Regions from separate parts of the Streptomyces sp. NPDC001832 genome, predicted to be linked through region 1. Evidence: riboswitches for the same ligand, from Rfam matches in the RefSeq annotation. Region 1 holds a riboswitch; each other region holds the start of a gene.
What was found. Region 1 has a riboswitch for cobalamin ahead of ABT115_RS00320 (cobalamin biosynthesis protein). Riboswitches for the same ligand answer to the same signal wherever they lie in the genome.
Positions count from the first base shown of each region.

Region 1 (5,068 bases):
CGGTACGTCGCCATGTAGTGGTGGGACGGCGGCATGTCCGGGTCGTGGTAGATCGCGATCGGGTTCTCGCCGAAGCCGCGCGGCGGCTGGATCAGCACCACCACATTCCCGAACCGGAGCGAGGCGAGGACGATTTCGTCTCCGTCCACGTACAGCGAACCCGGCGGCTCGCCCCAGTGCTCCAGCATCGAGTCGCGCAGTCCCGGCTCCAGCTTGTCGAACCAGGCCCGGTAGTCGGCGAGCAATACACGCGCGGGGGCTGCCGCGAGCTGCTCCTCGGTCAGCCACTCCACGTCGTGGCCACCGGCGTTGATGAGACGGTGGATGAGCTCGTCGCCGTTGTCGGGGTGCCCGTCGACTCGGTATCCGGCGTCGCGCAGGGCGTCCAGGACCCGTACCGCGGATGCGGGCGTGTCCAGGCCGACGGCGTTGCCGACGCGCGAGTGCTTGGTCGGGTAGGCGGTGAAGACGAGGGCGAGCTTCTTCTCGGCGTTCGTCTTGTGCTTGAGGGCGGCGTGGCGCACCGCGATCCCGGCGACGCGCGCGGCCCGTTCGGGGTCGGCGCGGTACACCGGTACGTCGTCGGGACCCTGCTCCTTGAAGGAGAACGGCACGGTGATCAGGCGGCCGTCGAACTCGGGAATCGCGACCTGCATCGCGGCATCCATGGGGGAGAGCGCGGCGTCCGACGCGTCCCACGCGGCGCGTGTGGAGGTCAGGCACAGGCCCTGCAGCACAGGGACGTTCAGATCGGCGAGCGCGCCGATGTCCCAGGCCTCGTCGTCGCCGCCGGCGGAGGCGTCCGACGCACGGGTGCCGCCAGCCGCGAGCACGGTGGCGACCAGGGCGTCGGCCCGGCCGAGCAACTCGAGGAGACCGGAGTCCGCGCCGCGCAGCGAACCGCAGTACACGGGCACCGCGTTGGCGCCACGGGCCTCGACGGCGTCGCAGAGGACGTCCACGAACGAGGTGTTCCCGGACAGCTGGTGCGCCCTGTAGAAGAGCACGCCGACGGTCGGGCGGCCCTCGACGAACTCGCGGCTGCCGTACAGACCCCACTCGGGCATCTTCTTCGGCTCGGCGAAGCCGTGGCCGGTCAGCAGGACGGTGTCGCAGAGGAAGCGGGCCAGTTCGACGAGGTTTGCAGGGCCGCCCTCCACGAGGTAGCGCAGCGCCTCGGCGACGACACCGGCGGGCGCGGACGACTCGGCCATCAGCTCCGCGTCCGGCACGGCCTCGCCGCCCAGCAGCACGGTCGGGATGCCGGACGCCTTGAGGACGGCCAGCCCGTCCTCCCAGGCGCGCTTACCGCCGAGGAGACGGACGACGGCGACGCAGGAGCCCTCGATCAGCGCGGGGAGGTCGTCGTGGGCGTCGACGCGGGTGGGGTTGCCGATCCTGTACGGCGCGCCGCAGGCACGGGCGGCGAGGAGGTCCGTGTCGGCGGTCGACAGCAACAGCACGGTGCTCATAGGGGCATTCATGCGTGTGCTCCAGGTGCTCCGGGGGCGATGAAGGGAAGTCCTGACGGTGCGCCCGACTCGATGAGCCGCAGCAGTGCGTCGGTGTCGGCGTGTTCTTCGATGAGGTCGCCGAGGCGGTCGAGCTGTTCCTCGCGCAGCGCGGCGAAGCTGGTGCCGGGGGCGGGGACGAAACGCCGGCCGGCCGCCCGCGCGACCTCGGCCAGGAAGCGGCGGCGGAATTCGTCGCTCTCCAGTGAGCCGTGCCAGTGGGTGCCCCACACGGCGCCGGCCCGGCAGCCGTCCAGGCTGCGACCTCGGCCATCGGAGATGAACCCTTCCCCGCCGTGTACGTCTGCGACGCCGTGGTGGATCTCGTACCCCTCGACGGGGGCGCCGAGCGCCTCGCCGACGGGACGGGCGAGGGTCTTCTCGCGGTCGAAGCGGATGCGTACGGGCAGCAGGCCGAGGCCGTCGACGTGCCCGGCCCTCGACTCGACCTCGTCCTCGATGTGTTCACCGAGGATCTGGAAGCCACCGCAGATGCCGAGGACCGGCCGGCCCTCGGCGGCGCGCCGCACCAGGGCATCGGCGAGGCCGAGCTCGCGCAGCCAGGCCAGTGCCTTCACGGTGCCGCGGGTGCCCGGGACGATGACGAGGTCGGCGTCGGCCAGCTCCTCCGCGCGGTCCACGAACCGGACGACGACGCCCGGTTCGGCGGCCAGCGCGTCCACATCGGTGAAGTTCGACATCAGGGGTACGGCGCACACCGCGACGCGCAGCACTTTGTCGCCGTGCGGCGGCGCGACAACCGATTCGCCTCCGGCTCCGCGCAGCGCTGTGCTGTTTTTGAAAGCGGGTCTCAGACCGTCCTCCTCGTCGATCCCGAGGCCATGGGCGAAGGGCAGCACCCCGTACGTCTGCCTCCCGGTGATCTGGCGCAGCATCTCCAGCCCCGGCTCCAGCAGCGACACATCGCCGCGGAACTTGTTGACGAGGTATCCGGCGATCAGCGACTGGTCCTCGGCGTCGAGCAGCGCCGTGGTGCCGAAGAACGAGGCGAAGACGCCGCCGCGGTCGATGTCGCCGACGACCACCACCGGAAAGCGTGCCGTCCGTGCGATGCCCATGTTCACGATGTCCGTGCGCCGCAGATTGATCTCGGCCGGACTGCCCGCCCCCTCGCAGATCACTGCGTCATGCGTGCCCCGAAGCTGCTCGAGACAGTCCACGACCGTGCCGAGCAGCGCTTCCTGCCTGCCGCCGTGGTAGCCGCGTGCGCTCATCTCGCCCACCGGTCTGCCCATCAGGACGACCTGGCTGGAGCGGTCGCTGCCGGGCTTGAGCAGGACCGGGTTCATCAGCGCGGTCGGCTCCACCCGGGCGGCCTGGGCCTGCATGGCCTGGGCGCGCCCGATCTCGGCGCCCTCGCGGGTGACGAACGAGTTCAGCGACATGTTCTGCGCCTTGAAGGGCGCCACCTTCACGCCCCGCCGTACGAGCCAGCGGCAGATACCTGCCGTGACGACGCTCTTGCCCGCGTCCGAGGTGGTTCCGGCGACCAGCAGCCCGCCGCTCATGTCCGTCTCCGTCCTGCGATCCGACGTCCTGCCATCCGACGTCCCGTGACCTGAAGTCCTGTGACCCGACGTCCTGCGGACCGACGTGCTGCGATCCGTCTCGCGACGAGGCCCGCACCCAGTCGTCCCGCCACACACATGCCGAGGGCCAGCGCACTCACCCGGCGCGACAGCCGTACCGCGCGTTCGATGTCCTCGGTCTCCACCGCCCGGCCCGTCTCCCCGTTGAGGACGGGGCGGTGTTCGACCCGACCGCCGTACGCCAGGGTCCCGCCGAGCCGTACGCCGAGCGCACCCGCGAACGAGGCCTCCACCGGGCCCGCGTTGGGGCTCGGGTGCTTGGCCGCGTCTGCCCGCCACGCCCCCGCCGCTCCACGTGGCCGCCCCCCGGCGGCCACGGTGAGCAGGGCTGTGAGCCGGGCACCCGGCCAGCCCGCGAGGTCGTCCAGGCGGGCCGAAGCCCAGCCGTAGCGTCGGTGGCGTGGCGATTTGTGGCCGACCATGGCGTCGAGGGTGTTCGCGGCCCGGAAGCCGACGAGCCCGGGCACACCGGCCAGCGCACCCCACACCAGGGCGCCGACCACGGCGTCCGAGGTGTTCTCGGCCACGGATTCCACCACGGCACGGGCGATCTGCGGTCCGTCGAGAGACTGCGGGTCGCGTCCGCACAGATGCGGCAGCCGCTCGCGGGCCGAATCGATGTCACCGGCGGCCAGGGCGCCCGCGATAGTCCGGGCCTCACGCCCCAGGGACGTACCGCCGACGACGGACCAGGTGGCGGCCGCGGTCAGTGCGACGGAGGCGGCGGGGTGGCTGCGCACGGCACGGGTGATCAGCGCGGCACCACTTGCGGCGCCTCCGGCGCAGACGAGCGTGTGCAGCGCGCCCGACCCGCGGTGGTCGCGCCAGAGACGGCGCTCGACGCCTGCCGCGACCCGCCCGAAGGCGGCGACCGGATGCCCCCTGCGGGGGTCACCGAGCAGCAGATCGCCGATCAGACCGGCCGTGGCGCCGTACGCGAAAATGCGGTCGGCACGCACGGCTCAACCGGCCGTTACGCCTCGAAGGAGCTTCGTACAGGCGGCTCTCGTCGAGAGCGCCACAGCAACGGACGCACGGCAGCCAGGCATGGCGATATGTCCTCACTCAGGGTCCGCGCCCTGGTTCGACGTGACCGGCGACGAGAGTCTCCTGGCTCCCGGATCCGCAGTTCCCCCGGCCTTCCAGCCCGCTCGCGCGGGCCGTGACTTCCGGTGTGGGGGACTGCTCCCCGGTGACAGTGGCGGGACCGCGCCGGATTCGCACCGGCTTCCTCTGCTGTCGTCGTAATTGGCTCCGGCAGTCCACCACGCTCCGCGAACGCCCGTCAACCTGCTGTTGACCTGTGGCGGTGCGGTGTGCTGAGCCCCACATCGGGCCGGGCACACCAAGACGGGCCGGACACACGTCGTGTCCGGCCCGTCAAGGAGCGCGAGGAAGATGCTCAGGCGACGATCAGATAGATCCCGTACGCGACCGCCGCGGCGCACAGCGCGAAGCAGACGTACCCGCCGGCGCGGGCCAGCAGCAGCGAGCCGCCGGAGCCGCCCTGCGCCTCAGGTTCGGGCTGCTTGGAGAGACCGACGATGCCCAGGGTGAAGAGGCCCACCAGCGCGACGGTGACGACGAGGGAGACGCCGAAGACGGAGCCGAGGGCTGCCCAGTCGATGTTCATGCTGAATCCTTAGACGGCCGGCCTAGGCGGCCTAGACGGTGGCGGTTCGCGCCGGGTCCTGGGTGGTTCCGGCCGGAGCCGGAATGGTGGCACTGAGGTCCTGGGCCGCTGCCTGCGCCGCGGTGAGCGGCGGGCTGACGGCCGCGATGGCCGCGGTGGCCGCGGTGGCGGCGTCGACGGGCTCGGCGTCGCCGCCCGTGTGCGCGACATCGCCGTGGCCGACCGGCTTGCGGCGCGATACCAGCCAGATCGCCCCGGAGCCCACGATGAGCAGCGCCGCGACGACCACGACACCCCAGGTGCCCTGCTCGGTG
Region 1 is NZ_JBEOYU010000001.1:58,952-64,019, reverse strand. It holds gene cobN (cobaltochelatase subunit CobN) at 1-1,472, opposite strand, end outside; gene ABT115_RS00325 (cobyric acid synthase) at 1,481-3,040, opposite strand; gene ABT115_RS00320 (cobalamin biosynthesis protein) at 3,037-4,080, opposite strand; cobalamin riboswitch at 4,226-4,354, opposite strand; gene ABT115_RS00315 (hypothetical protein) at 4,524-4,754, opposite strand; gene ABT115_RS00310 (inorganic phosphate transporter) at 4,786-5,068, opposite strand, start outside.

Region 2 (5,068 bases), on a different contig from region 1:
CATCCACTTGAAGCAGAACTGCGCCTTCTCACGGATCGACGGAATCTCCTCGACCGCGTCGAACGCGGCGGCACGGTCGTCAGGATCGGGCAGATACGTGTCGAGCAGCGTCAGATAGAACTGGACGTGCACGGCCTCCTCGAAGAGCTGCCGCGACAGATACAGCCGCGCCTCGGGGGAGTTGATGTGCTTGTACAGCGTCAGCACGAGGTTGTTGGAGACTATCGAGTCGCCCGTCGCGAAGAACGCGACGAGCCGGCCGATCATGTGCCGCTCGCCGGGGGAGAGCTTCGCGAGGTCGGCGACGTCGGAGTGGAGGTCGACCTCCTCCACCGTCCAGGTGTTCTTGATCGCGTCGCGGTAGCGCTCGTAGAAGTCCGGATAGCGCATGGGCCGCAGCGTCAGTTCGAAGCCCGGGTCGAGCAGGTTCTTCTCTGAGTCGGTGGAGTTCATCACTGGCAGGCCTCGCAGGACTCGGGGTTTTCGAGGGAGCAGGCGATCGCGTCCGTGTCGGGAGCCTGGGCCTGCTGTACGGGAATGGGTGCGGCGGTCGCGGCCCGGCCGGAGGCCGCGCGGGCGATCCGGGTCGCCGGGCGCGAGCGCAGGTAGTACGTCGTCTTCAGCCCCTGCTTCCAGGCGTACGCGTACATCGAGGAGAGCTTGCCGATCGTCGGCGTCTCCATGAACAGGTTCAGCGACTGGCTCTGGTCGAGGAACGGCGTACGGGCCGCCGCCATGTCGATCAGACCGCGCTGCGGGATCTCCCACGCCGTGCGGTACAGCGCCCGCACATCCTCCGGGATCCAGGCGAAGCCCTGCACGGAACCGCTCGCCTCGCGCAGCGCCTCACGGGTCCGCGCGTCCCACACGCCGAGCCGCTTCAGCTCATCCACCAGATATGCGTTGACCTGGAGGAATTCACCACTGAGCGTCTCGCGCTTGAAGAGGTTGGAGACCTGCGGCTCGATGCACTCGTACACACCCGCGATCGAGGCGATCGTCGCCGTCGGTGCGATGGCGAGCAGCAGCGAGTTGCGCATCCCGGTCTTCGCGACCCGGGCGCGCAACGCGTCCCAGCGCTCCGGCCAGTTCAGGCCGGTGTCGTAGTGGTCGGGGTGCAGCACGCCGCGGGCGGCACGCGTCTCGGACCAGGCGGGCAGCGGGCCGGACCGCTCGGCGAGCGCGCAGGAGGCCTCGTACGCCGCGAGCATGATCCGCTCGGAGATCTTCGTGGAGAGCGCGCGGGCCTCGGGCGAGTCGAACGGCAGCCGCAGCTGGAAGAAGACGTCCTGCAGACCCATGGCACCCAGGCCGACGGGGCGCCACTTCGCGTTGGACCGGCCGGCCTGCTCGGTCGGGTAGAAGTTGATGTCGATGACCCGGTCGAGGAAGGTCACGGCGGTGTGGACGGCCGCGTCCAGCCGCTCCCAGTCGATGCCACCGTCGGCGACGAACGCGCCGAGGTTGACCGATCCCAGGTTGCAGACGGCCGTCTCGCCGTCATCGGTGACTTCGAGGATCTCGGTGCACAGATTCGACGAGTGGACGACGCGGCCCGGCTCGGCGGTCTGGTTCGCGGTCCGGTTGGCGGCGTCCTTGAACGTCATCCAGCCCTGGCCGGTCTGCGCGAGGGTACGCATCATCCGGCCGTACAGCTCACGGGCCGGAATCGACTTGCGGGCCAGCCCCTTGGCCTCGGCGGCCCGGTACGCGGCGTCGAACGCGTCGCCCCACAGGTCGACCAGCTCGGGCACATCGGCGGGCGAGAACAGCGACCAGTCACCGTCCGCGTCGACCCGGCGCATGAACTCGTCCGGGATCCAGTGCGCCAGGTTGAGGTTGTGCGTACGACGCTGGTCCTCACCCGTGTTGTCGCGCAGCTCCAGGAACTCCTCGATGTCCGCGTGCCAGGTCTCCAGGTAGACGGCGGCGGCGCCCTTGCGGCGGCCACCCTGGTTGACCGCGGCGACGGAGGCGTCGAGCGTCTTCAGGAACGGCACGATGCCGTTGGAGTGCCCGTTGGTGCCACGGATCAGCGAACCGCGGGCGCGGATACGGGAGTACGGGAGACCGATGCCGCCCGCGTGCTTCGAGAGCCGGGCCACCTGGTGGTAGCGGTCGTAGATCGAGTCGAGCTCGTCGAGCGGGGAGTCCAGCAGATAGCAGGAGGACATCTGCGGGTGCCGGGTGCCGGAGTTGAAGAGCGTGGGGGAGGAGGGGAGGTAGTCGAGGCGGTTCATCAGGCCGTACAGCGAAGCGACTTCGTCCACGGCGCGCTCCGAATCGTCCTCGGCCAGCCCGGCCGCGACGCGCAGCATGAAGTGCTGGGGCGTCTCGATGACCTGACGGGTGTGCGGGTGGCGCAGCAGATATCGGCTGTGCAGGGTCCGCAGCCCGAAGTAGCCGAAGCGGTCGTCGGCGCCGTCGGCGAGCGAACGTTCCACCAGCGCGTCGAGTGCGGCCGCGTGCAGCGCGACGAACTCGGCGGTACGGTCCGCGATCAGGCCCTCGCGGTGTCCGACGGCGACCGAGGCGGAGAACGAGACCGCGCCCTGGCCGGACGCCTCGTCCGCGATGGTGCGGGTAAGCAGCCTGGCCGCGAGCCGGGAGTAGGCGGGGTCCTCGGAGATCAGCCCTGCGGCGGCCTCCGTGGCCAGCGAGCGCAACTCCGCCTCGTCCGACCGGGCGTTACGGCCGCGCAGCGCGGCGGCGGCGACGCGACCGGGGTCGGTGTCGGGCAGATCGACGGTGAGGCCGGTCAGGGTCCGCAGCAGTGCGGCCCCCGGTCCGTCGTGTGCGGTTCCCTCGGAATCGGCCGCTTCGGACACGGCGGCTGAAGCCGGATCGGCTGGCGCGATGGTCACGTGGTGCTCTCCCTCGCTCGGCTCGGGGCCGGCGGGGAACGGGGGCAGCCGGGCAGAGGCGGGCCCGCGTCGGGCAGCACTCATTACGGCGTCCACCGGCCCATCCGCGAGGCCCGGACGTCTGGCATCCGGTTCGGTCGAGCCGGATGCGCTGTCGGCAGGTCCTCGGACTTACTCGATGGTGTGTAAAAGCACACCGAATACACCGTTGCGGGACAGTTCCGGATTTGCACCGGATTTCCCTGCGGCGACAGCGAGCACGAGCATACATGTGGGGGCTGCGGGATGAGACGGCCCCCACATGTTGTGTCGTGTAACGGATGTCGAGCCGACGGGACAAGCCGTGCGATCCCCCGTCGGAGCAGACGGACGGCCCGCCACACCCCGCTGAAGGGGGCGCGACGGGCCGTCATCGGGCCGTAGGAGCGGTCTTCAGTGGACGCCGCTCGGCGCCCCCGCCGTGGCCGGCGGGAGCTCCGCCTGGACGCCCGGGTCGCCCGCGTCGGCCGTGTAGTCGGCCGGGGAGGTCTCGTCGATTCCTGCGGGTGCCTTCACTGCGTTCAGGACGAAGGTGAGCACCACCGTCACCACCGCGTTCAACACGAACGCGGTCAGACCGATGTAGCCGATCTCGCCGATGCCCGGGATCTCATTGGACGACCCGCCGAAGTGCGCCTGGGTCGGGCTGGCGACCCCGTACGCGGCCACCGTCCCGTACACCATGCCGACCACCCAGCCCGCGAGTAGCGCCCAGCGGTGGAACCAGCGGGTGAACAGGCCACCGACCAGGGCCGGCATCGTCTGGAGGATCCAGATCCCGCCCAGCAGTTGGAAGTTGATCGCGACCGTCTTGTCCATGGCGAGGACGAAGGCGAGCGCGCCGACCTTCACCAGCAGCGACACCAGCTTGGAGACCTTGGTCTCCTGCTCCGGGGTCGCGTCCGGCTTCAGGAAGTCCTTGTAGATGTTGCGGGTGAAGAGGTTTGCTGCGGCGATCGACATGATTGCGGCAGGCACCAGCGCGCCGATGCCGATGGCGGCGAATGCCACGCCCGCGAACCAGTCCGGGAACATGTTCTCGAACAGCTGGGGGATGGCCAACTGCCCGTTGTCCACCTTGATACCGGCGGCGATCGCCATGAAGCCGAGCAGCGCCAGCAGGCCCAGCATCAGCGAGTACAACGGCAGGATCGTGGTGTTGCGCCGGATCACATTGCGGCTGCGGCTGGAGAGCGTCGCCGTGATCGAGTGCGGATACATGAAGAGTGCCAGCGCCGAACCCAACGCGAGTGTGGCGTAACCCCATTGGCCCGCCTCACCAGGCGCGAGCGCACCGCGCGGCTTGCCGGTTGCCGGGTTGGTCTGGGAGAACGCATCGCTCGCCTTGGCGAAGATGTCGTCGAAGCCGCCGAGCTTGATCGGGATGTAGATGATTGCCACCGCGATGACCAGGTAGATCAGTCCGTCCTTGACGAACGCGATGAGCGCGGGCGCCCGCAGACCGGACGAGTAGGTGTACGCGGCGAGCACCGCGAACGCGATCAGCAGCGGCAGGTCCTTGACGAACCAGTGGGTGTTCTCGCCACCGCCGACGCCCATCACGTCCAGTACCGCCTGGATGCCGACGAGTTGGAGCGCGATGTACGGCATTGTGGCGAGGAGGCCCGTGACGGCGACCGCCAGCGAGAGCCCCTTCGAGCCGAAGCGCCCGCGGACGAAGTCCGAGGTGGTCACGTACCCGTGCTTGTGCGAGACCGACCACAGCCGCGGCAGGAAGGTGAAGATCAGTGGGTACACGAGGATGGTGTACGGCACCGCGAAGAAGCCTGCCGCGCCCGCCGCGTAGATCGCCGCGGGAACGGCGACGAAGGTGTACGCGGTGTACAGGTCGCCGCCGAGCAGGAACCAGGTGACCCAGGTGCCGAACGACCGTCCGCCCAGGCCCCATTCGTCGAGACTGGCGTCGTTCTCGGCCTTCCGCCAACGCGCCGCCAGGAAGCCCATGACCGTGACGGCCAGGAAGAAGAAGATGAAGACGCCGAGCGCGACGCCGTTCACGCCGTCCTTCATGCCGACGCACCCCCCTTGCGGGCGCGCTGGTCACGCTGCCACAGCTTGTACGCGATCGTCGTGAGTGCGGTGGAGATCAGCACCCAGAGCATCTGGTACCAGTAGAAGAACGGAATACCGATGAAGGTGGGGTC
Region 2 is NZ_JBEOYU010000018.1:92,390-97,457, forward strand. It holds gene ABT115_RS16925 (ribonucleotide-diphosphate reductase subunit beta) at 1-453, opposite strand, end outside; gene ABT115_RS16930 (ribonucleoside-diphosphate reductase subunit alpha) at 453-2,864, opposite strand; adenosylcobalamin-variant (AdoCbl-variant) riboswitch at 3,016-3,118, opposite strand; gene mctP (monocarboxylate uptake permease MctP) at 3,297-4,934, opposite strand; gene ABT115_RS16940 (DUF3311 domain-containing protein) at 4,931-5,068, opposite strand, start outside.
Region 2: linked by a shared signal. The riboswitch ahead of ABT115_RS16930 (ribonucleoside-diphosphate reductase subunit alpha) and the one ahead of ABT115_RS00320 (cobalamin biosynthesis protein) in region 1 are both predicted to bind cobalamin.

Region 3 (5,068 bases), on a different contig from region 1:
CGTCGGATGACATACCGGGGCCTCCTTTTTCTCGGTTCGTCCGTATCACCCAAACCCCTACGGGGGGATCGCACAAGAGTGCCCCTTTGCGTCGGAAATTCGGTTGCATCCATGCCGCTGGAGCGCCGAGCATGCCCCGTATGCACCACACGGGGGAGTGCCGATGAGCGCACGGCTGCGCCGCGTTGTCGGAACGGCCGAATACATTCAGTATGTGGACATCCCTCCGCCTTGCGATGCACCACATCTGACGCCGCGCGCTGATCCACCACGGATTACGGGACAGCCCTTAGCGTCATGCCCATGAGTCATCCGCAGAGTTACGAGATCCTGCTGGTCCCCGGATTCGCCGAGGACACCACCGACGCCGCCGAGCCCGGCGGCGCCATCCGCTCGGCGGTCGTGGCAGCGACGGGCGAGACCGGGGCATCGGGCTACCCCCGGTATTCGGGCGAAGGCATCGTGGCGGACATTGATCCGGCGACGCGCACGGTCGAGGCCCTGCTGGTCGACGGCGCCGAGCTGGACTACGGCCTCTCGGTCCGGATCAAGGAGAAGAACGCCGCAGGCAAGGCCGACAGCAACAACGACCACTGAGGCCGGGCCGCCCGTTCCGGTCACGGAATGTCACGGTATGTCAAGGGAGGTCAAGGGAGGTCAAGGGAGGCCAAGGAAAGAGGCCCGACCGGACCGATCGGGCCCCTCACCCCGCTCATGCGCGCACGGAGCCTACTTCTGCTCCTTCTGCTGGTCCTCGATGGACTTGCGGACTTCGTCCATGTCCAGCTTCCTGGCCTGCCCGATGACGTCCTCAAGCGCCGCCTCCGGCAGCGCCCCGGGCTGGGCGAACACCGCCACATTGTCCCGGACGATCATCAGCGTGGGAATGGAACGGATCTCGAAGGCCGCTGCCAGCTCCTGCTGCGCCTCCGTGTCGACCTTGGCGAAGACCAGGTCGCCGTGGCGCTCAGACGCCGCGTCGTAGACCGGCGCGAACTGCCGGCACGGGCCGCACCAGGAAGCCCAGAAGTCGATCAGGACGAAGTCGTTGTCGCTGACGACCTGATCGAAGTTTTCCTTGGTGAGCTCAAGGGTGCTCATGCTCTGTTACCTCTTCCTGTGCCCGTTCGGACCTGTCCGGCACAACCGTGCCTGTACTTGCGCTATTCCGCTTGCCCATGTGGCCGTCGCGCACACCCACGACCAGACTGTCCCCATGACAGACGCTTCCCTGAACACCGAGTACGACGTCGTGGTGATCGGAGCAGGTCCGGTGGGTGAGAACGTCGCCGACCGGACCCGTGCCGCCGGTCTGAGCACGGCGGTCATCGAGGCGGAACTCATCGGCGGCGAATGCTCCTACTGGGCCTGTATGCCCAGCAAGGCACTGCTGCGCCCGGTTGTCGCCCGCGCCGATGCCCGCCGAGTCCCCGGCCTCAGCGACGCCGTGCGGGGACCTCTGGGCGCCGCAGCGGTCCTCGCCCGCCGTGACGAATACGCCTCGCACTGGAAGGACGACGGCCAAGTCGCCTGGCTCGAGGGGATCGGAGCGGACATCTACCGGGGCCAGGGCCGGCTCACCGGTGAGAAATCGGTCTCCGTCACCGCCCCCGACGGCACGGAACACCGGCTCACCGCCCGGCAGGCCGTCGCCGTCTGCACCGGCAGCCGCGCCGTCGTCCCCGCCCTCCCCGGCGTCGACAGGGCCCGTGCCTGGACCAGCCGGGAGGCGACGAGCGCCAAGAAAGTGCCCGGCCGCCTCGTGATCGTCGGTGGCGGCGTCGTCGGCACGGAGATGGCCACCGTGTGGCAGGCCCTCGGCGCCCGGGTGACGATGCTGATCCGTGGCAAGGGACTGCTGCCGAAGATGGAACCCTTCGCGGGCGAGCTGGTCGCACAGGCACTGGCGGAGGCGGGCGCGGACATTCGTACCGGAACCTCGGCGACCTCCGTACGGCGCACGGCCCCGGACGGGCCGGTCACTGTGGAGCTCGGGAACGGGGAGCGCGTCGAGGCCGACGAAATCCTTTTCGCCACCGGCCGCGCTCCGCGCACCGATGACATCGGGCTGGAAACGGTGGGCCTGAAGCCCGGCTCCTGGCTCAGCGTCGACGACAGCTGCCGCGTCGACGGCACCACCTGGCTCTACGCGGTCGGCGACGTCAACCACCGCGCACTCCTCACCCACCAGGGCAAGTACCAGGCGCGCATCGCGGGAGCGGCGATCGCCGCACGCGCCGCGGGCGCGCCGCTACCGGAGACCGACCGTTGGGGCGCCCACGCGGCCACCGCCGACCACGCGGCCGTCCCGCAGGTCGTCTTCACCGACCCCGAGGCCGCATCGGTCGGCCTCACCCTCGCCCAGGCCGAGCAGACCGGCCACCGCGTCCGCGCCGTCGACCACGACCTTGCCGCGGTGGCGGGCTCCAGCCTGTACGCGGATGGCTACCGCGGCCGCGCCCGCATGATCGTGGACCTCGACCGGGAGATCCTGCTCGGTGTCACCTTCGTCGGACCGGGCATCGGCGAACTGCTGCACTCGGCGACGATCGCGGTCGCGGGCGAGGTCCCCATCGGCCGGCTATGGCACGCGGTCCCGGCGTATCCGACGATCAGCGAGGTCTGGCTGCGCCTGCTGGAGGCGTACCGGGACGCGTAGGGTCCGGCCCGCCCGTCTCCAGCAGCTCCTCGGGCGGGGTGGCATTCGTACCGACCGTTGACGACGGCCGCGAGCGCGCGCAAGACCGTCGCCGCCAGCAGCCCGACGAAGAGCCCGGCCGGCACACCGAGCGCCGCCGCGCCGAGCCCGATCGTCAGTGGGCTGCGGGAGGACGTCGGCCGCCCGCAGCGGGGGACAGCGGCTGCCCACAGCGCAGGTTCCACCGTCCGGACCGGCCGTTGAGCGCGGTCAGTGTCAGCGGCGCGACGTCCAGCCGCCAGAATGCCTCCGTCGGCAGCGCGAGCGCCCGTACGATCAACGCCCGCACCACCGCAGGCTCGACGACCCCCAGTACAGGGCCGCTCTCCTTGACGTGCAGCGACTCCAGCCATTGGCCGGTCCGGGCGCAGAACTTCAACAATGATTCGCCGCCGTGCGGAGCCGCCGAAGAATCGGTCGTCCAGGCCGACACGGCCTCCGGCTCGCGCCCGCTCACCTTCGACAGCCGCTGCCCGCTCCATCGGCCCATGTCCCATCCACGCAGGGCGAGTTCGGGCTCAGTGCGCAGCCCCAGTGCGTCGGCGGTCCCGGTGCACCGCTCGGACGGCCCGCACACATATCTGTCGGCCGCAGGCACCGCTGCCGCAGTGGCCCGGGCCTGCCGGATCCCGGCTGCGTCGAGCGGAGCGTCACCGTCGAAGCGGGCCTCGCGCAGCGCAGCGTTGAGCGCCGGTGAGATCAACATCACCTGTACCGTCATGACCGGGTCAACTCCCTGAACTAATGGCCCCCGAGTGTGCCCACCATGGCATCCGGGCATTCCGGCCCCGCCGACGGCACCATGGCCGCGCCTGCTCCCAGGCGGTATCGTCCGATGAGCATGACGAAGGTGTGACGGAAGTCCGGTGAGAATCCGGCACGGTCGCGCCACTGTGAACCCGTACCCGTACGGGAAGTCAGACCCAGCACCTTCGTCTCAGGCACCACGATCGGGACGCGTGTTCCCTCAGGAGGTTCTGCCATGGCACAGACTGCTGCCCCCGCCACCGCCGTACCAGCAATCACCCCCATCTCCCTGAAGGCCATTGCCCCTTGGGCGGTCTTCTTCGGCATCCTCATGCTCGTACTGCTGTACTTCGTCGGCGCCGAGCAGGGCGCCACTGCGGTCATCTCCGGCGAAGGTGTCCACGAGTGGGTCCACGACGCTCGCCACCTTCTCGGTTTCCCCTGCCACTGACGTACCGTCCGATCCAGGGGAAATCCGTATGAACCACATATCTGTCAGAGCCCTGCTCGTCCGGGGCATGCTGGCCGGCCTTGCCGCGGGCGCGCTCGCTCTGGTCGTCGCCTACTTCCTCGGCGAGTCCCCGGTGGACGCGGCCATCGCTCTCGAGCAGGCGCACAGTCATGACCACGGCGGCGGCGAGGAACTTGTCAGCCGCACCATGCAGTCCACCGCCGGCCTTGCCACCGGCGTGCTCGTCTTCGGTGTGGCGATCGGCGGCATCGCCGCCCTCGCCTTCTGTTACGCCCTCGGCCGGATCGGCAGATTCGGCCCGCGGGCCACGGCCGCCCTGATCGCGGGAGCGGCTCTGCTGGCGGTGTACATTGTGCCGTTCCTCAAGTACCCGGCCAACCCGCCTGCCGTCGGTAACCACGACACGATCGGCCGACGCACTGCCCTGTTCTTCCTGATGGTCGCCCTCAGCGTGCTGCTGGCCGTCACCGCCGTCATCCTCGGCAAGCGGCTGGCTCCTCGCCTGGGCAACTGGAACGCGACGATCGCCGCATCCGTCGGCTATGTACTCGTGATCGGACTCGCGTACGCGTTCCTGCCTTCGTTCGACGAGGTCGGAAAGGACTTCCCGGCCGGCCTGCTATGGGAGTTCCGCCTGGCCACGGTCGCCGTGCAGGCCACTTACTGGATCACCTTCGGCCTTTTCTTCGGCTGGCTGACGGAACGGCTCCTCGTGCCGAGGACCGACTCCGTCAGGACCGGAAACGGTGCAGCGAACCGGCCTGCCACGGCGGCCGGCTGACCGAAGTACCACTGATCACCGGAAGACATCGGAACCCGCCGGGAGCCTCCCGGCGGGTTCCGCGCTACTACTAGGGCGTGTTTCGAAAGTCCCGTCCGGCCGGGGACAGAAGACCTAGCGCCCCGTCCGGTACGCGTCGAAGTCGCCGGAGAACGCCGCCGCCATCCGCAGATGACCGGTCGCCTCCGCGTTCCGCCCCTGGCGCTCAAGCGTGCGGCCGAGCATCAGCCGCGCATAGTGCTCCACCGGGTCGCGCTCCAGAACCGCCCGCAGCTCCGCCTCGGCCCTGCCGAGCCGAGCCGAGTGGTAGTAGGCCCGTGCCAGCAGCAGACGCGGGGAGACCTGCTCCGGCACCTCCTCGACCAGGTCT
Region 3 is NZ_JBEOYU010000039.1:33,585-38,652, forward strand. It holds gene egtA (ergothioneine biosynthesis glutamate--cysteine ligase EgtA) at 1-13, opposite strand, end outside; gene ABT115_RS24670 (hypothetical protein) at 304-597, shown strand; gene trxA (thioredoxin) at 730-1,101, opposite strand; gene ABT115_RS24680 (dihydrolipoyl dehydrogenase family protein) at 1,217-2,659, shown strand; gene ABT115_RS24685 (histidine phosphatase family protein) at 2,814-3,419, opposite strand; adenosylcobalamin (AdoCbl) riboswitch at 3,529-3,677, shown strand; gene ABT115_RS24690 (CbtB domain-containing protein) at 3,681-3,896, shown strand; gene ABT115_RS24695 (CbtA family protein) at 3,925-4,698, shown strand; gene ABT115_RS24700 (tetratricopeptide repeat protein) at 4,813-5,068, opposite strand, start outside.
Region 3: linked by a shared signal. The riboswitch ahead of ABT115_RS24690 (CbtB domain-containing protein) and the one ahead of ABT115_RS00320 (cobalamin biosynthesis protein) in region 1 are both predicted to bind cobalamin.